One region of the Metabacillus elymi genome, then DNA from elsewhere that is predicted to be linked to it. Evidence: riboswitches for the same ligand, from Rfam matches in the RefSeq annotation. Region 1 holds a riboswitch; each other region holds the start of a gene.
The links. A riboswitch is a leader RNA that binds a small molecule or an ion and turns the genes downstream of it on or off. The one in region 1 is predicted to bind cobalamin.
Positions count from the first base shown of each region.

Region 2: it holds a riboswitch for cobalamin, as region 1 does, so the genes downstream of both, HUW50_RS12675 (ribonucleoside-diphosphate reductase subunit alpha) here and HUW50_RS24285 (ABC transporter substrate-binding protein) in region 1, are expected to answer to the same signal.
Region 3: it holds a riboswitch for cobalamin, as region 1 does, so the genes downstream of both, metE (5-methyltetrahydropteroyltriglutamate--homocysteine S-methyltransferase) here and HUW50_RS24285 (ABC transporter substrate-binding protein) in region 1, are expected to answer to the same signal.

Region 1 covers NZ_CP055263.1:5,256,272-5,266,163, reverse strand. The annotation lists gene HUW50_RS24295 (cobyric acid synthase) at 1-1,337, shown strand, start outside; gene cobT (nicotinate-nucleotide--dimethylbenzimidazole phosphoribosyltransferase) at 1,334-2,410, shown strand; cobalamin riboswitch at 2,467-2,663, shown strand; gene HUW50_RS24285 (ABC transporter substrate-binding protein) at 2,817-3,800, shown strand; gene HUW50_RS24280 (FecCD family ABC transporter permease) at 3,763-4,827, shown strand; gene HUW50_RS24275 (adenosylcobinamide amidohydrolase) at 4,830-6,296, shown strand; gene cbiB (adenosylcobinamide-phosphate synthase CbiB) at 6,293-7,246, shown strand; gene HUW50_RS24265 (pyridoxal phosphate-dependent aminotransferase) at 7,267-8,355, shown strand; gene HUW50_RS24260 (bifunctional adenosylcobinamide kinase/adenosylcobinamide-phosphate guanylyltransferase) at 8,349-8,882, shown strand; gene cobS (adenosylcobinamide-GDP ribazoletransferase) at 8,870-9,655, shown strand; gene HUW50_RS24250 (histidine phosphatase family protein) at 9,607-9,892, shown strand, end outside.
Region 2 covers NZ_CP055263.1:2,651,687-2,661,578, forward strand. The annotation lists gene HUW50_RS12655 (universal stress protein) at 1-233, shown strand, start outside; gene sda (sporulation histidine kinase inhibitor Sda) at 323-487, opposite strand; gene HUW50_RS12665 (YhdX family protein) at 734-838, shown strand; gene HUW50_RS12670 (ribonucleotide-diphosphate reductase subunit beta) at 909-1,955, opposite strand; gene HUW50_RS12675 (ribonucleoside-diphosphate reductase subunit alpha) at 2,196-4,481, opposite strand; cobalamin riboswitch at 4,624-4,803, opposite strand; gene nhaC (Na+/H+ antiporter NhaC) at 4,976-6,349, opposite strand; gene HUW50_RS12685 (universal stress protein) at 6,636-7,142, opposite strand; gene HUW50_RS12690 (hypothetical protein) at 7,349-7,666, opposite strand; gene HUW50_RS12695 (hypothetical protein) at 7,880-8,083, shown strand; gene HUW50_RS12700 (YbjQ family protein) at 8,064-8,381, shown strand; gene HUW50_RS27100 (hypothetical protein) at 8,454-8,576, opposite strand; gene HUW50_RS12705 (alpha/beta-type small acid-soluble spore protein) at 8,806-9,024, opposite strand; gene HUW50_RS12710 (hypothetical protein) at 9,403-9,645, shown strand; gene HUW50_RS12715 (ABC transporter ATP-binding protein) at 9,710-9,892, opposite strand, start outside.
Region 3 covers NZ_CP055263.1:4,525,752-4,535,643, forward strand. The annotation lists gene HUW50_RS20805 (DEAD/DEAH box helicase) at 442-1,737, shown strand; gene HUW50_RS27185 (hypothetical protein) at 1,800-1,925, opposite strand; gene HUW50_RS20810 (phosphatase PAP2 family protein) at 2,065-2,565, shown strand; gene HUW50_RS20815 (hypothetical protein) at 2,640-3,047, opposite strand; cobalamin riboswitch at 3,406-3,601, shown strand; gene metE (5-methyltetrahydropteroyltriglutamate--homocysteine S-methyltransferase) at 3,754-6,042, shown strand; gene HUW50_RS20825 (NAD-dependent succinate-semialdehyde dehydrogenase) at 6,389-7,807, shown strand; gene katA (catalase KatA) at 8,501-9,892, shown strand, end outside.

The DNA.
Region 1 (9,892 bases):
AAGGAATTCAAGCAGAAGCAGCTGAGACCGTTGCAACAACAGAGATGAATCCAATTCTAATTAAGCCAACACGAGATAACGAAGCGCAAATTGTTGTGCATGGGAAACCTCTTAAAAGCATGAAAGCGCAAAACTATCGCAGCGACTATTATGATACAGCGAAAATAATTATTGAAGAATCCTATCAAAATCTCGCTTCGTCGTTTGAACGAATTGTAATAGAGGGGGCAGGAAGTCCTGCGGAAGTAAATCTAAATGATCGCGAGCTAGTTAATATGAGTATTGCTAAAATGGCAGATGCCCCTGTCCTTTTAGTAGGTGATATTGACAAAGGCGGTGTTTTTGCAAGTCTAGTAGGGACATTGCAGTTACTTTCACCGGAAGATCGCAATCGAGTTGTCGGGGTGATTATTAATAAATTCCGTGGTGACCTTTCACTACTTGAACCAGGTTTAACATGGTTTGAAAAATACACAGGAAAACCAATATTAGGTGTGATTCCGTATATTAATGATTTGTTAATTGATGCAGAGGATTCCTTAAGTTTAAGTACGTATAGTAAACAAAAAGATATTGACAAAGAAATAGATATTGCAGTTATTAACTTTCCACGAATATCTAATTTCACGGATATCGATCCATTCCTATCTGAAAAGGATACTCATGTTCGTCTAGTAGAAAATGCACGTCAACTTGAGCAGCCTGATATCATTATCCTACCTGGAAGTAAAAACACAATCGAGGATCTCTTGTTTTTAAGAGCAAAAGGCTTAGAACAAGAAATCATCAGAGCACATCAAAATGGGGCGGTCATCTTTGGAATATGTGGTGGATATCAAATGCTGGGTGACAGAATAGAAGATCCTTTTCAAGTAGAATCAAAAATCAAAAGCATAGCAGGATTGAAAATGCTCCAATTAGAAACGTTATTAACAAACGAGAAGACAACAGTACGTTCAACAGGAACAATACAGCTATTTGGAGTTAATGTTAAAGTAGCAGGATATGAAATTCATATGGGTACCACAACCCATGCCCCTCAAATAGAACCTCTCATTCAATTGAATGATCGAAAGGATGGAAGTAAGAATTCCATGGAAACGTGTATCGGAACTTATTTCCACGGTATTTTTCATAATGACGAATTTAGAGGGGTATTTTTAAACCATATTCGTAAAAAGAAAGGCCTGCAGCCTTTTCTCACAAGAGAATCCTTTGAAGATAGCCAAAATAAAGATTTCAACCGCCTAGCTGATCATGTTCGAAGCGCGCTTGATATAGAACACCTTTATGAAATAATGGAACAATTTCAACAAAGAAAGAGAGAATCCAAATGACTTCAAATATTAAAATACAAGAGACTCTACAATCTATTCAAAATCTTAATGATGAAAAAATGCAAGAAGCAAGAGAGTATGTAAATTCTTTAACGAAACCAATTGGAAGCTTAGGGAAATTAGAAGAACTCGCAATTCAGCTTGCCGGAATAACAAATCAAGTATTTCCTGAGGTTACACCTCCAGGTATTATCGTTTTTGCTGCTGATCATGGGATTAGTGAAATGGGGGTTTCTGCCTATCCAAAAGAAGTAACGACCCAAATGGTATACAACTTCCTAAATGGCGGTGCTGCAATTAATGTATTTGCAAAACAAATAAATGCTTTTCTTAAAATTGTTGATATTGGGGTAGCTGAAGATATTAACCATAACGAGTTAATTAATAAAAAGGTGAAATATGGTACGAATAACTATGCGCATGAAAATGCCATGACAGAGGAAGATGCGAAACAAGCCTTAATTGCGGGAATGGATATGGCCCAACAAATGATCGAAGAAGGTGCTAAGTGCATCATCGTTGGTGAAATGGGAATTGGGAATACGGCAACCGCAAGTGCAATTGTTTCGGTAATAACTGGATGTTCAGTCGAGGAAGTAGTTGGCTTAGGGACAGGAATCTCTGATGAAGCTCGAAATAAAAAAGTATCTATCATTTCTAAAGCATTATCAGAAAGAAAACCTAACCGAAAAGATGCAATTGATATTTTAACAAAAGTTGGAGGTCTAGAGATTGCGGGGATGACAGGAGCTATTATTAAAGCTGCTGAACAAAGGGTTCCAGTGATCCTAGATGGTTTTATTAGTACAGCTGCTGCCCTATTAGCTGTCGTTCTAGAGGAGAAGGTAAACGATTATTTGACAGCGGGCCATATGTCTAAAGAGCAAGGGCATATCCATGCCCTTGCATACCTACATAAATCTCCACTCCTTGAACTTGATTTAAGATTAGGCGAGGGAACAGGCGCTGCACTTGCATTTCCATTACTTGAAACAGCAACAAGAATGATGAAAGAAATGGCGACATTTCAATCAGCAGGCATTACAACTGAAAGTGAATCGTCCAAGATTTAGTAAATATTCATTTACACTTACTATATCTTCTTTTATAATAATGCATGTCACAAAAAAACGAATATTCAACAATAGGTCCTTAAATGACAAGATTTTGAGGATAATAGGGAAGTTTGGTGAAATTCCAACGCGGTCCCGCCACTGTAAACGTTGAATGTAGCTAAAAAAATACCCACTGTATAAATGATATGGGAAGGGTTAGCTATAATGATGATGCGTTAGCCAGGAGACCTGCCTATTGTTATGTAAAAGTATCCTTCGAGGAAAAGGATGGCTTTATAATGCTGGTGTCTTTTGATGTTTACATTGTAAATCACCATTTCCTTAATGCATTTATCGCCTTTTCCACGTGAATAGGCGTTTTTTTGTGGAAAAATGAATAGGAGTGGTAAGAATGACAACAGTATTGAAGAAATGGCTTTTACTAAGCATCATGGTTATGCTAATCAGCGTTTTCACAATTGCTTGTGGAAATGCAGAAGATAAAGCAACAGATGAGAATGAAACAACTTTGAAATCTGATGAAACAAATGAAGGGGAAACCAAAGCTGCCTTTCCAGTAACAGTTACCGACGGAACTGGTGAAGAAGTAACAATTGAATCAGAACCTAAAACAATTGTATCTGTCATCCCAAGTAATACAGAAATAACATTTGCTTTAGGGCAAGGTGATAAGCTTATTGGAGTAGATAATTACAGTAATTACCCTCCAGATGTTGAAAAGATTGAAAAAATAGGTGATCAACAATTAGATGTCGAAAAAATATTGGCTCTACAACCTGATCTTGCATTAGTAACTGATTTCCAACATGAAAACAATCCCGATATTTTAAAGCAATTTAAAGAGGCTGGTATTGATGTCATTGTTATAGGAAGTGCGGAATCATTTGAAAATGTATACAATACGATTACTTTAATTGGCCAAGTTACGGGTGCGACAAAAGAGGCTGACACGATAGTAAAAGAAATGAAGGGGAGATTAGCTGAAATAAAAGAGCAGGCAAAAGCTGTAACTGAAAAGAAAGCTGTCTGGGTAGAAGTTTCACCTGCCCCAGACATTTTTACAACAGGTCAAGATACATTTATGCATGAGATGTTAGAAGTTATCAATGCAACAAATACTGCCGGTGAACAAAAAGGTTGGGTCAAAATGACCGAGGAAGAAATTGTTACATTAAACCCTGATGTTATCATTACTACATACGGATATTATGTTGAAAATCCTGCAGAAGGCGTATTAAACCGTGCTGGCTGGGAAGAGGTGCCTGCTATTAAAGATAAACAAGTTTTTGATGTAAATAATGATACGGTTACTAGACCAGGACCACGATTAATTGATGGGGTTGAGACGCTTGCAAAGCTTATTTATCCAGAAATTTTTGACAAATAAATTCGTTTGGATGTATCTAATATGTGGAGTGTTTGTGCTAATTGCAGCACTCCTTGGTTTATTTATTAGTAGTGTTCATTATCCAATTACAGTAATTATGGATGTATTAGCTACAAAAATTGCCGGAATAAAGATATTTAGTGAGGAAATTCCCAAAACAGTAGAGTCGATCATATGGGAAATTCGATTTCCTCGTGTTTTATTGGCGTTTTTTGTAGGTGCTGCACTATCATTAGCTGGGGCAGCCTTTCAAGGGTTATTACGAAATCCACTCGCAGATCCGTACACAATCGGTGTATCTTCAGGTGCTTCTTTAGGTGCAGTTATCGTTCTATATTTTCAAATTACCATCACCTTTCTAGGTAGCTATACATTACCAGTTATCGCTATATTAGGTGGATTATGCACTATGTTTATTGTTTTTGCTGTGACCCATCTATCCAATCGAAGACTTTCAATTGAGACGATTATCCTTGCTGGTATTATCGTCAGTTCTTTCATTGGAGCTGTCATTTCACTTATCATTGCTTTAAGTTCACGTGAAGATATTCGGCAAATTTTATATTGGTTAATGGGGAATGTTGGGATGAGAGGCTGGAGTCATGTTAAGCTAATGATTCCCTTCTTTCTTATTGGTGCGTTGTTTTTAATAATCCGTTCAAGAGAGTTAAATGCCTTTGCGTTAGGTGAAGAATCAGCTGAACATTTAGGAGTAAACGTTCAGAAGGGAAAGATTTATATTATCATAGGAGCATCCTTACTAACAGGAGCAGCTGTTTCTGTATCTGGATCAATAAGTTTCGTTGGATTAGTTATTCCGCATTTTGTTCGGTTATTAATCGGACCAAACCATAGACATGTCCTACCTTTATCAATGTTGGTTGGTGGGGGATATTTGATCCTTGCCGATCTAATCGCCCGGACAATTATTTCACCAAGTGAACTACCTATTGGAGTGATAACAGCTTTAATTGGTGCACCAGTCTTTGCTCTACTATTAATTAGAGAACGACTAGGAAGGGGATAGATATGATTGACATTAAGCAATTATCTGGAGGGTATGAAAAAACGTCGGTAATAAAGGATGTTACACTTACCATCGAGACCGGTCATTTCTTTGCACTTATTGGTCCGAATGGAAGTGGAAAAACAACTCTTGTAAAATTAATAACAGGTGTGTTGCCAATAAAAAAAGGAACGATTACTATTTTTGAGAAGTCACTTCATAGCTATTCAGCCCTAGAAAGAGCTAGGATCATAGCCGTTTTATCACAGGAACCACAGGTTGAATTCGATTTTCATGTGGAAGAAATTGTTATGCTAGGACGTTACCCACACCAAAAAGGATTATTAAAACATATTTCTAAAAAAGATCGTCAAATAGTTGATGAAGTTATGAAACAAACCGATGTATTTCAGTTTCGAAAACAACCATTTAAGAGTCTAAGTGGTGGAGAGAAGCAGAGAGTCTTATTAGCTAAAGCACTTGCACAAGAGCCAAAGATCCTTTTTTTAGATGAGCCTACAAACCATCTTGATATAAAACATACAGTTAGGATGCTGGATCATTTAAAAGAATATCAAAGGAAGCATCATTTAACGATTGTTGCTATTTTACATGACTTAAATACAGCCGCTCTTTTTGCAGATAAGATAGGCTTACTTAATGGTGGAAAATTAATTGAGACAGGTGAATTGTCTCTCTTACAAAATGAAAATCAGCTAAGTGATGTATATGAAGTAGGGATTAAAACTAATTTTCACCCTGTTATCCCAAAACCACAAATCACGGTTATTCCTAACCAAGTAAAAAAAGAAAACCTAGGGCTAGAATATGAGTTAAAACAAACTGATCAATCTATCCATCTTACATTTAACCATCCTTTAAGAACAATCTCTAACGGTGTTTTAGGAGAAGGCTTGCAGTGGGCCAAAAACTTTTGTAATTTTCATGTCAAAAAAGAATATAACTGCTCAAATCCTAAAGAGGATATTATTAGCTGGTTAAGACAAGCGGAGATCTCTGAGTATGACACAATTGGCATGATGACAGCAGTGAACCTAAAAGATATGAGTATCTTAAAAGAAACGTATGAAGATGTTCAAATAATAGCAGTCATAACCGCGGGTGTTGGTAATGCAATTGATATCACTGACCCTTCCACAGTTAAGCAAGGCTATCAAATCGGAACTGTAAATATTATGGTTTTTATTGATGCTCATTTAACTGATGGTGCTTTAGTAAATGCCGTTCAATCTGTTACAGAAGCAAAGACGAAAGCCTTCAATGACTTACAAATTAAAGATGCTGCTACTTGTACAATTGCAACAGGTACATCAACAGATAGTACACTTATTGCAGCTACTCAAAAGGGTGATCCTACACCATATGCAGGATCTGGAACTGTTATTGGAAAAGGAATTGGTATGTCTGTTTATAAAGCGATGATCAAAGCTGTGCAAAACTATGAAAAACGCAGAGTGCAGCAACTATGAATGTCTTTGCTATGCATTTTTATATGATCATTACGGCGATTATTACCGATTTACTTATCGGTGATCCAAGGTGGCTTCCACATCCTGTAATCATCATGGGAAAAGCGATAAGCTTTCTTGAAAAGATGTGGAATCGGAACAAGTATCGCAAGGCAAAAGGAATGCTTTTAACTTTGACAATTGTTGGCGGGACGTATATCTTTGTTTATTTCTTACTTAAAATTGTGAATTATATCCATCCGTACGCTACGTTTTTAGTGGAAATGTATCTTATTTCTACGACAATTGCAATGAAGGGATTACATAAAGCAGCCAAAGAAGTCGCGATCCCACTGTTACAAGGGGATATATCTTTAGCTCGTAAAAAGTTAAGCTTTATCGTTGGTCGTGACACGGAAGACCTGCCCACAGATGAAGTGGTTCGCGGTACTGTCGAAACCGTTGCTGAAAACACTGTTGATGCAATCATTGCTCCATTATGTTGGGCACTGATTGGTGGTGCACCATTAGCAATGGCTTATCGTGCAACAAATACATTAGATTCAATGGTTGGTTATAAAAATGAAAAATATAAACAATTTGGTTGGGGATCTGCCAGGTTAGATGATGTAATGAATTGGATTCCAGCTCGGTTAACGGCAATCTTAATTTGGCTTTTTTCGTGGTTTGTTCCCAATTCTAAAAAGTGGAATGCTTTTGTTGTAACTGTTCGTGATGCTAAAAAGCACCCAAGTCCGAATAGTGGTTGGCCTGAGGCTATGACTGCAGGGCTTTTAGGGGTTGTGTTAGGAGGAAAGAATTTTTACCAAGGAATTGTTTCCAACAGAGCGGAAATGGGCAACTATACTCGCAGGCTTCAGCCTAAAGATATTCAAAAAACGATTATTTACATGCATGGTGCATGGTTTATGTTTGTGCTTATACTATTCTTCATTTATATGAAGCTATAGAAAAGAAAGGTGTGGTGAAGATGGAATGGCCTGACCATGGTGGGCAACCGAAGAAAATTCTAGAATTAAAAGGAATTAATAAAGATGATCTATATGTTGACTTTAGTGCAAATATTAATCCGTTAGGACCTCCGATGGCATTAAAAGAGAGCTTTATAGAAGCGTTTAACCAATTCGAAAAGTATCCTGATCCCAACTACGAAGAAGCTACAAAGTTAGTTGCTACTCATGAAGGGGTAAGGCAAGAACAGACTCTCTTAACGAATGGAGGCTCTGAAGCGATCTTCCTAGTTGCCCAACAATTTACTGGGGAAAAAGCGTTAATAATCGAACCTACATTCTCTGAATATGAAAGAGCTTGTCACGTATTTCAATTATCTGTAACCCATCTTTCTCTTCAACAAGAGGATCATTTTTCTTTTCCACTTGAAAAGGTTATATCGAAAATGGAAGAAGTAGATGTCGTTTTTTTATGTCGTCCGAATAATCCAACAGGAACTGTAGTCGACATTGAAGATATTAAGGCAGTTCTTGAAAAAGGCATCGAGTGTCAAACAACGATTGTAATCGATGAAGCATTTATTCACTTTTTACCCTCCCATATCACTGACTTAGCGTTCCTTATTGATCATTATGCAAACTTAGTATTACTGAGATCATTAACTAAAATTTTTTCAATTCCTAGTTTGCGACTTGGTTATGTTGTTGCAAGGGAAGAGATGATTTTCCAATTGAAGAGAAGTCAGATTCCTTGGAGTGTAAATGGTATTGTAACCTCCATACTCCCTTGTCTAGTTACTCAGCATGAATTTATTGATGAAACAAAAGCTTGGTTACAAGGACAGCTAAAACTTTTAACCACCGAGCTTTCAAGATTAGGCTTCTATTATTCACCTACTCTTGTAAATTTTTATTTGTTAAGAGATCTTGATCGACAAGCAGATACTGAACAATTATTTCTTTATTTACTAGAGAATAACATTATTCCACGACATACTCATACTTTTAAGGGTCTTGATGGAAACTATTTACGTTTAGCGGTTCGTACTGAGGCTGAAAACAACTTTTTCCTACAAACGTTACGCAGATGGAGAGACAGGCAATGTTAACGTTTATTTCTGGTGGTGCTCGTTCAGGGAAAAGTTCTTTTGCAGAAAATTATACCCTTGAATTATTCGAAAAATCTGGTCGAAATGAGACATTATTATATATAGCTACTGCAGAAAGAACTGATCGTGAAATGGAAAATCGAATAGCTCGACATATTGTTGAAAGAGAATCAATTTGGGATACAATTGAAGCACCTTTGGAGGTAACACGAGTATTACAAACAGTAAAGGAACAGGAAGTCATTTTATTGGATTGCTTAACGGTTTGGATAAATAACATGCTGTATAAAGGAAAGACAGATATAGGGATGATTTTGGAAGAAGTTTCAAAATGGATTAAACTAGCTGAGGAGAAGCAACTGCAATTAATCATTGTCTCAAATGATGTTAATGAAGGAATCCAAAGTGACAATTTGTTTATTCACGAATACATCTATAAGCTTCAAAAAGTTCACAGTTTAGTTACTTCTAAAGCAGAATCAGTTTATCAAATCGTTGCAGGAATACCGATTAAATGGAAAGGCTGATCATGATGAAGCATTACATTTTAGGATTTATTTTAGCTATGCAATTTTTAACTCGTATCCCGATTCCTATTGAGTGTCCTTGGGAAAAAAAATCAATAAGAGGAGCACTTGCTTCCTTTGGAATCGTTGGGTTAATCATTGGAGGTATTTTAGCTATAGCCATTACAATCACAGACTCGGTATTACCAGGATGGATGATCGCTCTATTGATCGTGACGATATGGGTGTTTTTAACTGGAGGATTACATTTAGATGGCTTAATGGATGTGGCCGATGCGGTGGGTTCAAATGCTCCTTTTTCGAAAAAGCTTGAAATCATGAAAGATCCTCAAGTTGGAAGCTTTGCTGTCCTTACCGCCATCTTTCATCTCACTTGGAAAATTACATTCGTTTATGGGGTTATTCAGACAGATCAACTGAAACCCTTACTGTTCTTTCTTATACTGATTCCAGCATTCAGTCGATTAATCCCGCTTTACTTATTATATTACCTTCCAGTAATGAAGCAGGAAGGACTTGCCTATCAATGGAAGAAGCATCTAACTGGCCGCGAGGTTATTATTGGCACTACTATCGTTTTCCTTTTTACACTAGTTTTCCCATACACACTATTGCTCTTCTTTTCATACTTCGTATTCTACTTTTTCCTTCGTATTTGGATCTTAAAAAACTTTAAAGGCATCAATGGGGATCTTCTTGGTGCATCAATCGAAGGAGGGGAATTATGGGGTCTTTTCATACTATCGATGTATATTTGGTTCGTCATGGGGTGACAAGTTGGAATATTGAAAAAAGATATTTAGGCCATACAGATGAACCATTAGTAGAGCATGAGCTTTATAAATTAAATCCATTGCGAAGCTCCCTTAAAGAAATTCCTTTTGATCGTTATTATTCTAGTGATCTTAAACGATGTACAGAAACATTTCGATATTTAATAGGAGATAAACTCGTTTGTTTAGATTCTAGGATAAGGGAGCTTGATTTTGGAAAATGGGAAGGTATGACTT
Region 2 (9,892 bases), 2.6 Mb from region 1:
TGAGGAAGCTAAGACCAACTGAGGAAATACTAAGAAAACAATGTGTGAATTTTAAGGTGGAATTGCTTAAGGGTGAGCCTGGTCCAGAGATTGTAAAGTATGCAAATAAACAGCACTTTGATTTAGTTGTTGTAGGAAGTCGTGGTCTTAATGGTTTACAGGAAATGGTTTTAGGGAGTGTAAGTCATAAAGTTGCGAAACGTGTTGAATGTCCGGTGATGATTGTGAAATAAAGTAATTTCAGAATTTTTATATATTTGGTTGACCTAGAGAGTGTAAGATGTAAATTCTCATCACCTTAACTATGGTCAACCAAAAAAAGCTAATCTACCTTCTTTAACTGTTTATGAAAGACGTTCGGAAGAGAAAGTCCTCTCTCATTAATCTCTTTTTCTAGCATTCTAATAAAGTCAGAGCTTATTTGTAATTTGCAAGCTTCACGAAAACTTACTAATAAAGTTTCATCTGACAAGTTTGTAAATCTCATTGAAAACCATCCTTTAATTTAATGCTTTTTATAATATTATGGTTGTTTCAACCACTTTCCTTTTACATACCACTAAGTAAAAGAATCTAAACTGAAGTTTGTAATAAAATGTAGAAAATAGAAGATTCTATAAGACGGAAATAATATACTATTGAGAAAATTCTTTTAATTTAGTACTTTCGTTATGTTTACATATACAATGATTTTTTTATAATGTAGGTAAGCTTTCGGGAGGAGGGAACTCTGATGGGAAAAGGTCGAATCCGAGTGGAAGAAAGTATTAAGGTAGAAACAGATAAGGAAATTAGTGAAGCTAAGCTAATAGTTGATAAAGAAAAAGACAAAGAGTAAAGAAGTGGAGAGTGACATAATACTACGGGCGTAGACCCTTATTAGTCACTCTCCGTCTCCTAAATGGTGATCAAAGATCGTCAAAGCCATTATCTACATGGTTTACTTTCGTATATTGTCTTGATTTTTGTTCGAAGAAATCAGATTTACCTAGATCTACTTCTTCGTAAGCTTTAATCCATTTTAGAGGGTTTGTTCGGTACCCCTCAAAAGGGCGGTCATAGCCTAGTTGATGGCATCGGACATTTGCATAAAACTTAATATAATCTTCAAGGTCCTGCATATTAATCCCATCCATTTTATTTCCAATAATGAATTTTCCCCATTCAATCTCAAGTTCAGCAGCTTTAATAAATGTATTTTTTACAAATGTAGCAAGTTCTTTTGTATCATAGTCAGGGTATTGATTTAAAACTTCTTTATAAATTTGAACAAATAAGTCGACATGTATTTGTTCATCACGGTTGATATAGTTAATCATTGTGCTCGTTGCAACCATTTTCTGATTACGTGCAAGGTTGTAAAAGAATGCAAATCCTGAATAAAAGAAAAGTCCTTCTAATATGACATCATATACGATTGATTTTAACAGATTCTCAATGCTTGGTTGTTCAGAAAAGGCTTGATACCCATCTGTTACAAATTCATTTCGTTTTCTTAGAATAGGTTCATTTCTCCAATATTCAAATACCTCATCTTGTATCTGCTTAGGAACAAGACTTGAGAGTACATAGGAATAGGAATGATTATGAATAACCTCTTGTTGAGCAAGAATAATCATTAAAGCATTGACGCTGGAATCTGTAATGTAGTCAGAAACTTTTCCAGCATAATCAGTTTGAATACTATCTAGAAGAGCAAGAAGTCCAATGATTTTTAAAAATGCATCTTTTTCATCATTTGTTAGATTGGGATATTGTTTGATATCCTGAGCCATGTTGATCTCAAATGGGGTCCAGAAATTTGCTAGCATCTTTTTGTAGCGTGGATATGCCCATGGGTATGTGACATCATCCCAGTTTAAAACATTTGAGCTTTCGCCATTAATAATTGCAGTTGAACGATTTGGAGCGGAAGCATCCATGATTTTTCGTTTAATTAAAGCTGTGTTTTCCATTTGGGGACTCCTTTTAACGTTTTGATTTATCAAGATAGAGAGGCTGATCTTTTACGTAAGGTCAGCTTCGGATTTTTAATCCACCAGAAATTATTTATTTTGTACTTAGTGACGGTGTCTAGCTCCAGCGCCTAGCCCCTCGAGGTCATAAGTCACAAATGAATTGAAGACAAATTACGTCTTCTATTCATTTGCGTCTTATGCTTGTCGGGGCTGAACAGGCGCTTGCGCTTTTCTAAGTTAACTAGCACATGAATCGCAGTCTTCAATTTCACTAGAGGTTGAGCGTACGTAATAAGTTGTTTTCAACCCTTCACTCCATGCAGTCATATGCAGATCTAATAAGTCTTTGGCTTTAATGTTGTTTTGTACATAAAAATTGAAGGAGATAGACTGATCGATATGACGCTGTCTTGCAGCATTTTGCTTTATGCTCCATAGCTGGTCAATAAAATAAGCTGATTTATAAAACCAGGTTGTTGTTGCATTTAAATCAGGAACTGTAACAGGAATTTTATAGTCTTTCTTTTCTTCTGAATAAACCTTTTGGAAAATTGGATCAATGCTAGCAGTACTTCCTGCGATAATCGATGTCGATGCATTTGGTGCAACTGCCATTAAGTATCCATTGCGAATTCCGAACTTTTTTACATTCTCTTGTAATAAGTCCCAATCGAATATGCTTTCCTTTGATTGATAGCCTCTTTTTTTGAAGTACGAACCAGTTTCCCATTCTGAACCTGCAAAAACGGAATAAGAGCCTTTTTCCTTTGAAAGCTCCATGCTTGCTCTAATTGTAAGATAGGATATTTTCTCATATAGCTCGTCAGCGAACTTAACAGCTTCTTCATGCTCCCACTTTATTTGTTTAAGAGCTAATAAATGATGCCATCCGAATGTACCTAGACCGATTGCGCGATATTTTTCATTTGTTAGCTTTGCTTGCAGAACCGGAATCGTATTTAAATCAATGACATTGTCTAGCATTCTTACTTGGATAGGGATGAGTCTTTCTAAAACATCATCTGTAACAGCCTTTGCAAGATTAATAGAGGAGAGGTTACAAACGACAAAATCACCAGGTGTTTTAACGGTAATTATTTTTCCGTCCTCTGTATAATGCTCCTCAACAGTTGTAGCGCTTTGATTTTGAGTGATTTCTGTACAAAGATTGCTGCAGTAAATCATTCCTTTGTGAGAATTAGCATTCTGTCTGTTCACTTCATCACGATAGAACATATATGGTGTACCTGCTTCTAATTGGCTGATCATAATACGTTTCATTATCTCAATAGCTGGAATCTTTTCTTTAGAAAGTTGTTCGTTATCGACACATTCCCAGTACTTTTGACGGAAGCTACCATTTCCTTTTTCTTCGTCGTAAAAGTCCTCAATGCTATATCCCATTACTTTTCGAACTTCATGTGGATCAAATAAATACCAATCCCCGCGGGCTTCAACCTGCTCCATGAATATATCTGGAATACAAACACCTGTGAATAAGTCATGGGTACGCATTCGTTCATCACCATTATTAAGTTTAGAATCTAGGAATGAGTAGATATCTTTATGCCAAACATCTAAATAAACAGCGATTGCACCTTTTCGCTGTCCTAGTTGGTCTACGCTAACTGCTGTGTTGTTAAGCATTTTCATCCAAGGAATGATTCCAGATGAAACACCTTTAAAACCTTTTATATCACTTCCGCGGCTCCTGACTTTTCCTAGGTATGCACCAATCCCACCACCTGATTTTGAAAGATTAGCAATATCGGTATTACTATCAAATATTCCTTGTAAGCTATCATCAATCGTATCAATAAAACAACTAGATAATTGCCCTATAGGTTTTCCGGCATTTGATAATGTTGGAGTGGCTACAGTCATATAAAGATTACTCATGGCCCAATAGGCTTGTTTAACAAGTTCTAGGCGTCTTTCTTTATGCTCCTCGGCCATAAGTGTCATTGCGATAATTAAGAACCTTTCTTGTGGAAGCTCTAAGGTTTGTTTTGTAAAATCACGTGTTAAGTAGCGATCTGCTAAGGTTCGAAGCCCAATATATGTGAATAACTGATCCTTTTCAGGTTGGATAAATGAGCCAACTTGTTCAATTTCTTCTTTTGTATAAAGATCAAGCAGCTTAGAGTGGTAAAGACCCTTTGAAACTAATATCTCAATTAAATTATTGAAACTACCATATTTTTGATTTTTGTCATATCCACGGTTAGCTGCTGCTTCCTTGTAGAGTTTTGTTAAATAAATTTGAGCGCAAAAGTAAGTCCATTCTGGCTCTTGTTCATTAATATTAGATAATCCCTCTAAAATAAGTAAATTTGTGAGCTGTTCAGTCGTATAGGAATCTCTCTGGAGAAGGGTGTTATTGATCCTGTTAAGATAATTATCTATATATAGTGAAGGGAATTGTTGATGGATACTGCTAATAAATGTAGTAAGTTTTGTTGCGTTAAATGATTCTTCATTTAAGCTATCAATAATGATAGGTGTAGTTGTTGTCGTACTCATGTTAATTCCTCCATAATCTTTTGGTAAATAAAAAAACCGCTCGAGAATGAGCGGATAAAACGACAGATAAGAAGGGCAGGAATATAGTTAAGCCCATAATTACTTACTATCGTTTCATCTTCTCAGTCCCCGAAGAAATTGAAACTTTAGCAAGCTTTAGGTAGGTCTCCTGACTTGTGCTCGTCCTACTACGAGGCCTTCCCATACATGATAATGTACAGTGGCTATCTCAGTTCGTCACACTTACAGTTGCGGGGACAGTTCTGGATTTACACCAGATTCCCTTTTCAGCCTTATAGGCGCCTATCGCTTGCAAAGATACAATATATAGTTTTTACGTTTGTGATTCTGTCAATATGTAGTTAATTGTTCTATTTACATAATAAGGCACACTTGCAAATTAATCAACCAATACTTTCTAATTGTCGAAATTTATCTACTTCAATAGAATTTTGGAAGAAAAAAATAAGATCTGACTTACTAGGTCAGATCCGTTAAGAAGTGGTTTTTACTTTACTAAAAAATCCAAAAAGGATCGAAAAGAAAGGTGATAGATACAAAAAGAAAGCAAAAGGTAAAAAGGCGATTACTGGAACACCAAGTGTTTGAGCAAAGAAAGCACCACTTACGCCCCATGGGATCAGTGGATTTATCAAAGTTCCAGCATCTTCAAGTGTTCGTGACAAGTATTTACGCTCAAGCTTCATTTTGTCATATATGCCTTTAAAAGATTGGCCTGGAATGAGAATTGATAAGTACTGTTCACCTGTTAATAAATTCACCCCAAACGAAGATGCTGCTGTTGATAGAATCAGCTGACCTTTTGTTTTAACGCGCTCTATCAATCCATTTAAGAGGGTCGGAATGATGTTTAACATATCGAGTAATCCGCCAAAAGCAAAAGCAATCAGGATGAGTGAAATCGACCACATCATTGATTGAAGTCCACCACGGTTCATCATATTGACAACCTGTGCATTTTCAATTGTGAAAGTTGTACCGTTTTGTAAAACATGAAGGAATTCGCTTAATTTTACTCCTTGAAATCCTATAGCTGTTATCCCTGCTGTAATAATTCCAACGATTAATGCTGGTACGACTGGTACCTTTCGAATGGCTAAAATTATAACTAATACTGGTGAAAGCAGTGTAAGACTACTTATTTGGACATGGGTTTCAATTATATTTATCATGTTTGTCATTTCAGACAGTGATGCTGAATGGATAGGAGTGATTCTCCCAATTATGAAAAAAATTAAAGTTGTAATAAGAATGCTAGGAATAGTTGTTTTGGTCATATGTCTAATATGTGTGAAAAGCTCAACAGATGAAACACCTGATGCAAAATTTGTTGTATCAGACATTGGAGACATCTTATCACCAAAGCAAGCACCGCAAATGATAGCACCTGCTACCCATGGGGCAGGTATGCCAATAGCGATTCCAGCACCCATAAGAGCTACGCCAACAGTACTAACTGTAGTAAATGAGCTTCCAACAAGGCTTGAGATAACCATACAAGAAAATAATGAAGTAATTAGTAAGTAGTTCGGATTAATTACTGTTAGGGCATATACCATTACTGTAGGTATCGTTCCGCTACTCATCCATGCACCAATTAAGATTCCAATTAATGCGAGCACAATTATTGGTTGAATTCCGCTCTGAATACCTTTAATCATTCCTGTTTCTAACTCTTTCCATGTATAACGTTTTATTAACCCAAGAGAAGCCACAACAACTAAACAATTAAGTAAGGCAAGATGTGGTTCTGTCTTTAATACAAATAGACTGGTAAAGATGATGGCCAAAATAAGAAATAAAATTGAAACTGCTTCTTTAAACTGAAAAGTCTTTTTATCACTAATCATATACTTGCTCCTTTATGGCTTAAACGCTTTTATGCTTTTTTGCACAAAAGTACACCACAAAATATTATATCAATCTAATAATATATGTCAATCACTAAAGGTTCTTAATGTTAATGTGTGCTGTTTGATCATTGATTATATGGGGTTTTTGATGTATTGTTTTGAATTTTCACACTTCACTAACAAAAAGTAAGAAGAGAGCTATTTTTTTGAAATAGCAGTTGGGGATTGATTCTGCTAAATAAAAAAAGATAGACATCATAAGTGTCTACCTCATATATAATCATTTAGCAATTAATACAGGAATGTTAGAACGATGTGAAACCTTTTCACTAACACTACCAAATAATAAACGTTTTAATCCACTAATATCACGACTGCCAACAACGATTAAATCAGCATTATGTTCAGTTGCAAATGAAACAATTGCTTCGGAAGGTTCACCGTAGGTAACATTTACATTTCCTTTAATATTATGATGATCCAATATTCGTCTTGCTTCACTTTCCAAAGCCTGTGTTTCCTTACTATGCTCTTCTGTGTCTTCATGTTCGGTTGGCACGGGCATAATTGGATAGTGCCTCATGTCATTTGTTTGGTAACTGCTATTTGTTCCTGGAAAAACCATGTTATCTTCAATAGAATCTCCATTGAAGATCCCTTTTTTATGAATATGAACAACTGAAATTTCTGAATGTAACTGCTTACTTATATGAATTCCTAGCTCAAGAGCATCTTTACTATCTTCAGTTCCATCAAAAGCTACTACTAAATGTTGAAATTCTTTCATTTCGATCATCCTTTCAAAAGCTTTGATGTTATTTCAATACCCATTTTAAAAAAATGTAATCGTTCGTAACCTTTCTATATGCAATTTATTATTAGAATATCAAATTAAGTAAAAACCCTATGACCACAATAGCACCCACAACCATAAATATCGTTCTCAGCATGTCACATGCACCTCCTAGATGTTTTATTCGGAATCTATTGCAATTAAAGCTTTATTTTCATGGCAGGCTGTAAAACTTGCTGACGTTGTTTTATAGCAGTTGAAGAACAAATTTCTTCGAGATCATTTACGATTAGATGTGGTAGAGGCCCATCTATAATGACATTTAAAGCTTGTCCATTTTTTACAGTTAATAAATAGGTAATTAAAGACGGGAATTTAGAAGCATCAATAACATTTTTACCTTTTGAAAGAAAATATATTTTTCCTGAATAAGATTTTGCCAATTGAGTCATTTTTAATATTTGATCAATTCTTAATTGTCTTTTCATACGTAGGTTTATCTTCATTAATTTATTCATATATACCTCCAAAGTGTAAATGTTAGTATTATTTGTTAATGGTTAAATACCTCTGTGACTTGAAATGAAAACACAAAGAAGCGAAAATGGTTATATAGTCCCTATGTTATTTATTACCTATTACTTAAAAAATTTGAATCAATGTTAAAAAGCGTTCATCTTTTTTCTAAATGAAGATATAGTAAAAGTAGTGAGTGAGAAAGGAAGTTGAAGATGGAAAAAGTAAAGTACATTAGTATGGTTACTGCAATCTTCACTCAGATTACTGGTATTATTTTTTTATTTATAAACATAAAAGTTGCATTTGGACTGTTTTATGTTTATTTCTTCTCTTTGCTTGTGTTGCTCTTTGTGTTTATAAAAACTAGAATGGATGAGAAAAAGGAGGATGATAAAAATGATTATCGTGACTACTGAATCAGTACCAGGTAAAGAAACAAAGGAATTCAAAGGGTTTGTAAAAGGAAGTACAGTTCAATCAAAACATATTGGAAAAGACATTATGGCTGGATTAAAAACAATTGTTGGAGGTGAGCTAAAAGAATACACTGAAATGATGGATGAAGCGAGACAAAAAGCGATTGGAAGGATGGTAGAGGATGCAAAGGCAAAAGGTGCTAATGCAGTAGTATGTATGAGATTAGAATCCTCTGCTGTCATGCAAAATGCTTCTGAAATTATTGCCTATGGAACCGCAGTATTGATCGAAGAATAATACTTATCCTAAGCATAAAAATTTATAAAAGTAAAAAGCTGACATCGTCAGCCTTCTAGGGAATTCTATAAATTATAGCTTCTTCTTTGCTTGCTCCCAATAATACAATTGCGGAAAGCGTATATGAACAACATATTCATGGAATAGAGTATAGCTGATAAAACCAACGAGCTTCCAATCTACTGCATCAAACATAAACGATCAGCCCCTTTATTGTGTGAAACGAACATGATGGAAAATTTAAGTGCTTAGTAAAGGGAACATTACATGTACGTTTTTATAATATATGGTCAGATAGACTTGTTTGATACATGGTAAATTGCCTTGAGTTTTAAATCAGGGACTGGTATTTATCCTTGTGCTTTTCTAAAAAGTAAAGAGGCTGACACAAAGTGCCAACCTCTTTAGCCAATTTATTAAATTGTTATTGTTGAGAATAACCGCTCATAGATTGTTGAGCCATAGATACTAAACGTTTAGTGATTTCTCCACCTACAGAACCGTTAGCTCTAGAAGTTGTTTCTCCACCTAAGTTTACACCAAATTCTGAAGCGATTTCATATTTCATTTGATCAATCGCTTGTGAAGCTCCTGGTACTACAAGTTGATTAGACGAATTGCTGTTTGAACTGTTTTGTGCCATCTGTCATTCATCTCCTCATAAAAGTTGTATTGGTTGGGTTAGTTGGAATTGCACCAAACATATGAAGACCTTATTGGTTTCATTGCCTCACTTGGCGTAACCCATTCATGAAAAAGTGTTGCTTGCGCTTGCGTTGTTGCTTGATGTTACTAAGTATTATGGATAATTCTTTCGTTAATATTCAAAGAAAAGGTGGTAATTTTTTCTTAATAACTTGCTTCAAGAACTGTAGTTTGAAACAAAGGATGTCTTGTTTTGAATGCAAAGTGATCACATCATCTTTTATCTCAAGGCTGCCCAATGTATTCCGCATTTCTTACATAAAATAATGATGTTTAGAGATTCTAAAAATATGTAGTTAATAAAGGGGATGGGTCGATGGAATTGTGTCCTTTATGTAATGGATTGGAGACGCGAATTATCCAATGTCCTAATTGCCAGAGGATCATGGAGGATAGAGGGAAGATCACTGATTATCTTGATGATTATAGTGCATATATGGATATTGATATAATGAAGCTGTTTGATGGAAATGCAAACTCCTTAGAAGAACATAAATGTATTCATTATTTTTATTGTCCTACGTGTCAGCATGAAGAAACAAATGCTATAAATGAGTGACTTTGTTTCACTATAGAAAAAAACAAAAACCCCGTTCATTAGAACGAGGCTTTTTGTCCATTTCTTATTTCTCACCAGCAGGGCGAATTCTTAGTTCAGAATCAGTATCGAAGAAGTGAGCTTTGTTCATATCTAAAGCTAAATCAAGTGTTTGACCTGGTTTAATGTCTGTACGAGAGTCAACACGCGCTACGAATGTTTGACCATCAATTTCAGAGTAAAGCATAGTTTCTGCACCCATTAACTC
Region 3 (9,892 bases), 730 kb from region 1:
CTGTCCCGCTACTCCCACAGGAGTCTCGCATATCCGTTCCAATCACCCTAATCAGTTTTGTTCAAAAATAACAATCTTTTAGAAAAGAGCCAAAGTTAAACAAACCTAGCTAGCAATTTTGAAACGAACAAACCTATTTACTTATTTTTTTATTCGTCTATATCAATGTTTGCGACGCTTTATTAAACTGATTTTAGTTATTTAATTAATCGTTTGTTTAAAATGTATTAGAGGATGTAGGTATAGTTAGGAAATAAAAAAAGTTATAATTAAATTCTCACTGTAAAATACTATTCAATATGCTATAGTAAATAAGCCTTTATTCGATCAAATGTGCAAGCGCCCGTTTAGCTACTTATGAATTGAAGATTGATGTCAACGAGTATATCCAAGATAAAATAACAATAAAAGCATTAATTTAAGAAAAGAGACGTGATTACCTTGCCTGACTTTTTACAACTAGGAATTCGAAAAGAAATTAACCATACATTAAAATCATTAGGACTTGTTACACCTACACCTATCCAAGAAAAAACAATTCCCTCTATATTAGCGGGAAAGGATGTTATTGCCCAAGCGCAAACTGGAACTGGTAAAACATTAGCTTTTGTTCTTCCAATTTTAGAAAAGATTGATAGTAGTAAGTCTGATATACAGTCTTTGATATTAACACCAACACGTGAACTAGCACAGCAAATATCAAAAGAAATAAAAAAAATGATTGAGAACCTAGAAGATATCAATGTACTTGCTGTTTACGGGGGGCAGGATGTTGAGCACCAGTTGAAAAAGTTAAAAGGTGCACAGCATATTGTTGTGGCAACCCCAGGTCGATTGTTGGATCATATTCGACGTAAAACAATTGATCTATCAACTGTTGAGATGCTTGTATTAGATGAAGCTGATCAAATGTTACATATGGGCTTTCTTCCAGAGGTAGATGACATTATCTATGAGACACTTTCAACACGTCAAACGATGCTTTTTTCAGCTACAATGCCAAATGAAATTCGGTCTCTCGCTAAAAAATACATGCAGGAACCAGAAAGCATTCAAGTAAAAGCGAAAAGAATAACAGTTGATGAGATCAGACAAATTGTTATTGAGACAACGGATCGTCGAAAGCAGGGGACATTGTTACATTTATTAGAAGAGCATCGTCCTTTTTTAGGAATTATCTTTTGTCGAACAAAAATTCGAGCGAAAAAGCTTCAAGAAGCTCTTATCGCCAATGGCTATGAATCTGACGAACTCCACGGTGATTTAACACAAGCAAAGCGTGAAAAAGCGATGAAGCGATTTCGTGAAGCGAAAATTCAATTTTTGGTTGCTACAGATGTCGCTGCAAGGGGATTAGATGTAGAAGGTGTAACACATGTATTTAACTATGATATTCCACATGATGTTGAAAGCTATGTTCATCGGATTGGCCGTACAGGACGAGCAGGTGGAGATGGTGTTGCCTTTACATTAGTTGCTCCCAAGGACATTGATTTCTTACGTATGATAGAAAAAGGGATTGGTCAAACACTAGAAAAGCAAGTGATAAAAGGGATAAGTATTCCTGATCGTGATGATTATGAGCAGGAACGAAACTCACAAATAAAAAAGGTACGCCGTACAATTGGAAAAGACAAAGCAGGCAGAGCATCTGAAGCTCCATCTAGAAATAGAACAAATGACAGTAGGAGAAAGAGTAAAACAAGTACTTCTTCGAGGTCTAAAAGGACCCGATAATATCTTGGGAAATGAGAAGAGAGAGGACTTCAACCGTCTTTAGTTGAAATCCTCTCTCTTTTTTACTTTTGTAAATCCTGCTTCGTTTTTTCGCTTCTAATATTTATATCCTTCGAGAATTCTGTATCCTGCTTTTTGTTATTGGGGTATTTGTTTTTTCGTTCGCGGTTATCATTGCGGTTTGTCATTTTTGTACCTCCTCTCCTTGGTGATCATAACTATTATGTGCAATAGAAATATTTTTATTTTCTATCTAATTTTCATTTTTTACATACTCCATGATGATTAGAGAATAATAATGTCGACAAAAAATTTAGGAGCTATTTTATGGATCAGAGGCTATTTAAATGGATAAATGACTTAGCAGGAAAAAATACTTTCTTAGATAATATCATGATCTTTGCCTCAAATAAGATGCGCTATATTTTCGCATTTGTTTTATTTTTACTGTGGCAACGAAAAGGTCAAAAAAGGAAAGTATTTTATCGCTCATTGATTTCGCTCATGATTAACTTATGTATTAATGTTCTAATAAAGCAATATAAATTTAGACCAAGACCGTTTATAACCCGTAAAGCCAATCTTTTAATTCCTTCAAAACTTGATTCAACTTTTACAAGTAAACACACTTTGCTGGCCTTTTCTGTTTCAACGATGATCTATCTTTCCAACAAAATTGTAGGCTGCATTATGTTGGGGTTATCAGTACTAATTGGTGTTTCACGAATATGGACGGGGGCTCATTATCCGTTTGATATTATTAGAAGTGCTTTTATAGGTTGTATAGTAAGTAATATTATTAATATGTCTTCGCTGATAAGAAAATAAATATCAAAAACAAGGATGATAGGAGGATATAATTCTTTTATCATCCTTGTTTTTATTCATATAGAACGAATTAATTAAAAACCGCCTTCACCTGGAGTAAAAGGAAAATCAAATTTATTTTCTACTGCACGTAGTCGTTGGTTTAAACGGTTTAATCGGCGAGTATGTTGTTCAACTCTATCATTAACTTGTGTTACTTGCTGGTTCACTCGGTTGAATTCACGATTTAATCGATTGAACTCTTGATTTATTCGTTTTTGCTCATCGTTTTGTCTTTTTAATTCATTATTAAGTCTTGCCAATTCTCGTGTTTGTCGTTCATTTTGTCGTTCTAGTGCAGCTACTCTTCTTTCAAGAGCTGGTTGTCTAGTATCCTCAAATTGTTCCTGATGTTGAACGAATGGAGGATAGTCATTTGGACTATAAAAATTAGGTTGCTGTGGGATAAACTCATGATAATATCCGTATCCGTATGGGTTCATGAAGGAAACGCTCCTTTTTTTATATGGTTGAAATCCTTATAAGTTTATGTGGGTTTTAGCGGACTGTCACGGCTCATGCCTATATGTATGGGCCATATCTTCCTAGTTATTTCTCGGGAAAGCGCAGAAACCAACAAGATGTTACATGTTATTCGATTTTTAAATGAAATTTGTAGAGAGATTCTGGTTAGTATGAATCGTGATGGAAATCGATTTAATTACATAATAATGTTATGTGAACAAGAGTATAATTATATACGACCTAGCATAATAAGAAACGATATTTAGAAAAAAAACTTGCTAAATAACGAAAAATGATATAATCTAAGTCACATGTTTTAAATATATTTTAAAATTTAATAATGTTCAGTCAATGGGTGTTAAAAGATAATAAAGACTTTTAACTTAAAAGGGAAGTTCGGTGTAAATCCGACACGGTCGCGCCACTGTTATGGGGAGCTTCATATCGCAATCCACTGTTTCAAGCATGAAATGGGAAGGGATATGAAGTGAGGAACCTAAGTCAGGAGACCTGCCTATTGTGTGCACTTATTACCTACGCGAAATAGGGAGGAGTGGTGGTCATATGTTGAACCCTTTTATTCATTTCAACTCTAGTTAACTATGTCTATCAATCGTCTCTCTATTAATCCATTAGAGAGGCTTTTTTATTTGAAAAATAAACTACATAGAAGGAGTTAATAAAATGAGTATAAAAAGTTCAAATATCGGTTATCCAAGAATTGGTGAGAATCGTGAGTGGAAAAAGATTTTAGAATTATTTTGGTCAAACGAAATATCTGAGGAACAGTTTTATAGCGAAATGGAACAAATTCGCTTATCACATCTTAGAAAACAGAAAGAAAAAGGAATTGATCTTATTCCTATTGGTGATTTTAGTTATTATGATCAAGTGTTAGATACGGCTGCAATGTTTGGACTTATACCTGAGCGCTTTAAAACCGGTGAAACAAAGATTTCCCTTAAAACCTATTTCGAGATTGCTAGAGGAAGCAGCGGGAAAATTGCGTCAGAAATGACGAAGTGGTTTAATACAAATTACCATTATATCGTGCCAGAGTTAAAGGACGCAAAGCCTACTTTATTAGAAAATCGTTTACTTAACTTGTATTTGGAAGCTAAGAATAAGTTAGGAATACATGGTAAACCGGTTATCCTTGGTCCAATCACATTACTTTCTTTATCTAAAGGATTTGATGAGCAAGAAAGAGCTGAGTTATTAAATTCACTAATAACCTTATATATAGAAGTATTTAAACAACTAAAAGAAGCTGGAGCAGAATGGATTCAGATTGATGAACCAATCTTGGTTAAGAATGTAGAGAAAGAGATAATTAATGAGCTTAAAGAAGTATATACTGCTTTCCAAGGTGGAGTTCCAGATGTAAAGTTCATCCTTCAAACCTATTTTGAAAGCATTGAATTTTATGAAGAGATAACTCAACTACCAGTACAAGGTATTGGTCTTGATTTTGTCCACGATGAAGGTGTGAATTTTGAAAATATAAAAAAATATGGTTTTCCAAATGACAAGGTGCTTTTTGCAGGTGTCGTTGACGGCCGTAATATTTGGAAATCAAGCTTAACTGAAAAAGCTTCTCTATTGAAAGAATTAACTAGCTTCGTTGATGAAAATCAACTTATTGTTCAGCCATCGTGTAGTTTGCTTCATGTTCCAGTAACGGTAAAAAGTGAGCAACAATTAGACACGCAAATAAAAGATGCATTAGCATTTGCTGATGAAAAGCTTGAAGAAATTGTCTACCTAACAAAGTTTGCTAACGATGAATTAGGTGTTGCTGAACTAGAAATCTATGATCAAGCAGTTCATTCGTTGAAAAATTCTGCACATCGTAATGTTCAAATAGTTCATGACGCGATGAAAAATAGGAAAAATGACTCTTCATCACGGATTGATTCAAAAATTCGTAAGGAATTACAAGCAGAACAATTTCAATTACCAATCCTTCCTACTACAACAATTGGTAGCTTCCCACAAACAAAGGAAGTACGTAAACAACGATTGAAATGGAGAAAAGGTGAGCTATCTGCTGCGAAATATGAGAAATATATTCAAAGTGAAATAAAGAAATGGATTGATATTCAAGAAGAGCTTGGATTAGATGTTCTTGTTCATGGTGAGTTTGAGCGTACAGATATGGTTGAGTTTTTTGGAGAAAAACTAGAAGGTGTCGCGATAACGAAATTTGGTTGGGTTCAATCGTATGGCTCCCGTTGTGTGAAGCCTCCTGTTATTTTTGGTGATGTTTATGCAATAGAAAACATGACCGTTAAGGAAACCGTATATGCCCAATCTCTAACAAAAAAACCAGTGAAAGGAATGCTAACTGGACCGGTAACGATCATAAATTGGTCATTTGTCCGTGATGATATTAGCCGTACTGACGTGTTAAATCATGTAGCCTTAGCGATTCGCGCGGAAGTTAAAGCACTTGAGGCAAGTGGAATTAAGATGATTCAAGTAGATGAAGCTGCTTTACGTGAAGGGTTACCATTAAAAGAAGAAAAAACAGAAAACTACTTAAACGCAGCAGTTTATGCATTCAAATTAGCTACATCATCTGTGGAAGATAATACACAAATTCATACACATATGTGTTACTCGAATTTTGATGATATTATTCATGCAATCGATGAACTTGATGCAGATGTAATCTCAATTGAGACATCTAGAAGTCACGGTGAATTAATCGCTTCCTTTGAACAGCATCATTACAATAAAGGAATTGGTTTAGGTGTTTATGATATTCATAGTCCACGTGTTCCAACAATTGACGAATTATCACAAAATATTAAACGTGCACTTGAAGTGTTGGATTACCATGCTTTTTGGGTCAACCCGGACTGTGGCTTGAAAACAAGAGGGGAAGCTGAAACGATTGCAGCATTAAAGGTAATGGTTGAAGCGGCTCTCAATTATCGAGAAAAACTTTATACTGTTGAGACTGTTTAAATAAATTTTTTAGAATGTGATAAAAGGTTCTATTAGATAGAAGAAAGACGAAAGGCACTACTACTGTTTTGGTATGTAGTGCTTTTTTGTCTAGAAAAACAATACTCAGTATTATGTAACAAATGTATTAAATATCTGTGCTTATTAGTTTTGTCTTGTATTAATGCTTTATTATGATTTAAGCTTACAGTAACAGTTTCACTGAGAAATCTATGTAATCCATGAAAATAATGGCTTACATAGATTTCTATGAACTATGAAGTTATTTTTCTATGATCATCCAGATAAAATTCAGAAAAGATTAATAAGCATTACTTATAAGGACAAAAGCTAAAGGAGGTACATAATGGAACATTATCAAATGTATATTAACGGAGAGTGGCTAGGGGAACATTTACCAACGATCGAGGTTATGAATCCGGCTACAAACGCTTGTTTTGCGACTGTTCCAAATGGAGGAAGAGTGGAAGCTGCGCAGGCTGTTGATGCGGCAAGTAATGCCTATATTAGTTGGTCAGATTATTCTGCCTATGAACGTGCAGACTTAATTCACCAATGGCATGATTTAATCAAAGAACAATTAATAGATTTAGCGAAAACAATGACGATGGAGCAAGGAAAGCCATTAAAAGAAGCGATTGGTGAAGTTAACTATGCAAATGGATTTTTATCATGGTATGCAGAAGAAGCAAAGCGGATATATGGCGAAACAATCCCTGCTACTCAACGAAATAAACGTCTTTTTGTGCAAAAGCAACCAGTTGGAGTAGTCGCAGTTATCACCCCATGGAATTTTCCTGCTGCAATGATTACAAGGAAGGTAGCCCCTGCACTAGCAGCTGGATGTACAGTTGTGATTAAACCTGCTGAACAAACGCCGATTACAGCATTAAAATTAGCAAAGTTAGCAGAAGAGGCAGGAATTCCTAAGGGTGTAATTAATGTTGTCACAGGGAGTGCTAAGGAAATTGGTGAGGTCTGGCTCCAGGATGACAGAGTACGAAAATTAACGTTTACCGGATCAACAGAAGTTGGAAAGCTCTTGATGCTGCAATCAGCACAAACTGTTAAAAAGCTATCATTAGAATTAGGTGGGCATGCACCTGTAATAATATTAGAGGATGCAAATATAGATAAAGCAGTTGATGGCGTGATCGCAGCAAAATATCGAAATGCAGGACAAACTTGTATTTGCGCAAATCGCATTTATGTACACGAATCAATTTACCAAGCTTTTATTGAAAAACTAATTCCAAAAGTAAAAGAATTAGCAATAGGAAATGGACTTGATGAAGGGATCGATATTGGACCACTTATTGATCAAGCGGCGGTTGAAAAAGTAATTCTACACATCGAGGATGCAGTATCAAATGGGGCCAAAGTCGAACTTGGTGGTACAAGAAAAGCAGGTTTATTTATAGAACCTACAATTCTTTCCAATATAAATGATCATATGTTGTGTATGAAAGATGAAACATTTGGACCAGTTGCTCCTATTACCACATTCAAAACAGAAGAAGAAGTGATCAAACGAGCGAACAACTCTATCTTTGGTTTGGCAGCATATGTGTTTACAGAAAATATCTCTAGGGGAATAAAAGTAACAGAAGCCCTTGAATATGGAATAATCGGCTTAAACGATGGACTTCCTTCAACACCTCAAGCTCCATTTGGGGGCTTCAAGCAAAGTGGAATAGGTCGTGAGGGTGGCCATCATGGCATTGAAGAATACTTAGAAATAAAATATATTTCACTTGGATTATAGTATCTATGAGAGCTTAGCTAAAATTAGCTAAGCTTTTTTTAATGTCTGGAAATTATAAAATTCTAGTACTGTGGCTAAGCCATAGGCATCCGGCTCCAGCGCCTAGACCCTCTAGGGTCCTTCTATTCATGAGCGTCTTATTTGCCCGAGGCTGTTCAAGGCGCTTGCGCTATTGTTCGTTATTCATGTAAATAATTCAGGATTTGTGAGTAGTGTGATAATAGTGAAAAATTGGTTCAAACCAAGTTAGAAAGAGCTACGAAATAGTGGGGTGATTCAATAAACGAGGAAATTGATTCAAAAAGTCAGAGTAGTGGTTAAATAAATGAGATGAGGGATTCAATAAAATGAAAAAGTGGTTCAAACCAAGTTAGAAAAGAGCTCGAATAGTTGGTTGGTTCAAAAAAAGTGTCGTGGTTAAAACTCGTCCACATTGATTGTTCTTACTAACAAAAAACAATTTTAATAGTAATAGATTCATAATCAATAACATAGTAATAAAAGTGTCGTGATATTAACAGTGATAAAGAGAACCCAATACTATGACACTCACACACACAAACTAACTATTTTTAGAGTTATTAAATAATAATTTTAAATATTAAATTATAATTATTATAAAAAAGTATTGATTTTTAACTGAGAGATGTTATTATAATATCATGTTCAAATAATTGATGAGGTGATTCTTAAATGACTAATAACAGACTTACTACAAGCTGGGGTGCTCCAGTAGGGGACAACCAGAATTCAATCACAGCAGGAGATCGCGGACCAACATTATTACAAGATGTACACCTTTTAGAAAAGCTTGCACATTTTAATAGAGAACGAGTTCCAGAGCGTGTTGTACATGCAAAAGGTGCAGGTGCTCACGGTTACTTTGAAGTAACAAATGATGTGTCAAAATATACGAAAGCTAACTTTTTATCTGAAGTAGGGAAACGTACACCTTTATTTATTCGTTTTTCTACGGTTGCTGGTGAACTTGGATCAGCTGATACAGTTCGTGATCCACGCGGATTTGCAGTTAAATTTTATACAGAAGAAGGTAACTACGATATCGTTGGGAATAATACACCGGTATTCTTTATCCGTGATGCAATCAAATTCCCTGATTTCATCCATACACAAAAAAGAGATCCACAAACACACTTGAAAAATCCTAATGCAATATGGGATTTCTGGTCATTGTCACCAGAAGCTCTACACCAAGTAACAATCCTTATGTCTGATCGTGGCATACCAGCAACATTACGCCACATGCATGGTTTTGGTAGCCATACATTCAAATGGACAAATGCAGAAGGTGATGGAGTTTGGATCAAATATCATTTTAAAACAGAGCAAGGTGTTAAAAACATCAGCCCTGAAGTTGCGGCTAAAATAGCAGGTGAAAATCCTGATTATCATACAGAAGATTTATTCAATGCGATTGAAAAAGGTGATTTTCCAGCTTGGAAATTATATGTACAAATCATGCCTTTAGAAGACGCAGATACTTACCGTTTTGATCCATTTGATGTAACAAAGGTTTGGTCACAAAAAGACTATCCACTAATCGAGGTTGGTCGTATGGTATTAGACAGAAATCCTGAAAACTACTTTGCTGAGGTAGAACAAGCAACATTCTCACCTGGTACACTTGTTCCTGGAGTAGATGTATCACCTGATAAAATGCTACAAGGTCGTTTGTTCGCATACCATGATGCACACCGTTACCGTGTTGGCGCTAACCATCAAGCACTACCGATTAACCGTGCAAGAAATGAAGTGAAAAACTATCAGCGTGATGGGCAAATGCGCTTTGATGATAATGGTGGTAAGTCTGTATACTATGAGCCAAACAGCTTTGGTGGTCCATCTGAAACACCTGAGCATAAGCAAGCAGCATTCCCTGTTTCAGGTGTAGCAGATAGTGTTGGATATGATCATAATGATCACTATACACAAGCAGGTGACCTTTATCGCTTAATGAATGAAGAACAACGTGCACATCTAGTTTCTAACATTGTTGGAGCTATGAAACCCGTTGAAAGAGACGATATTAAGTTACGTCAAATTCAGCACTTCTATAAAGCAGAT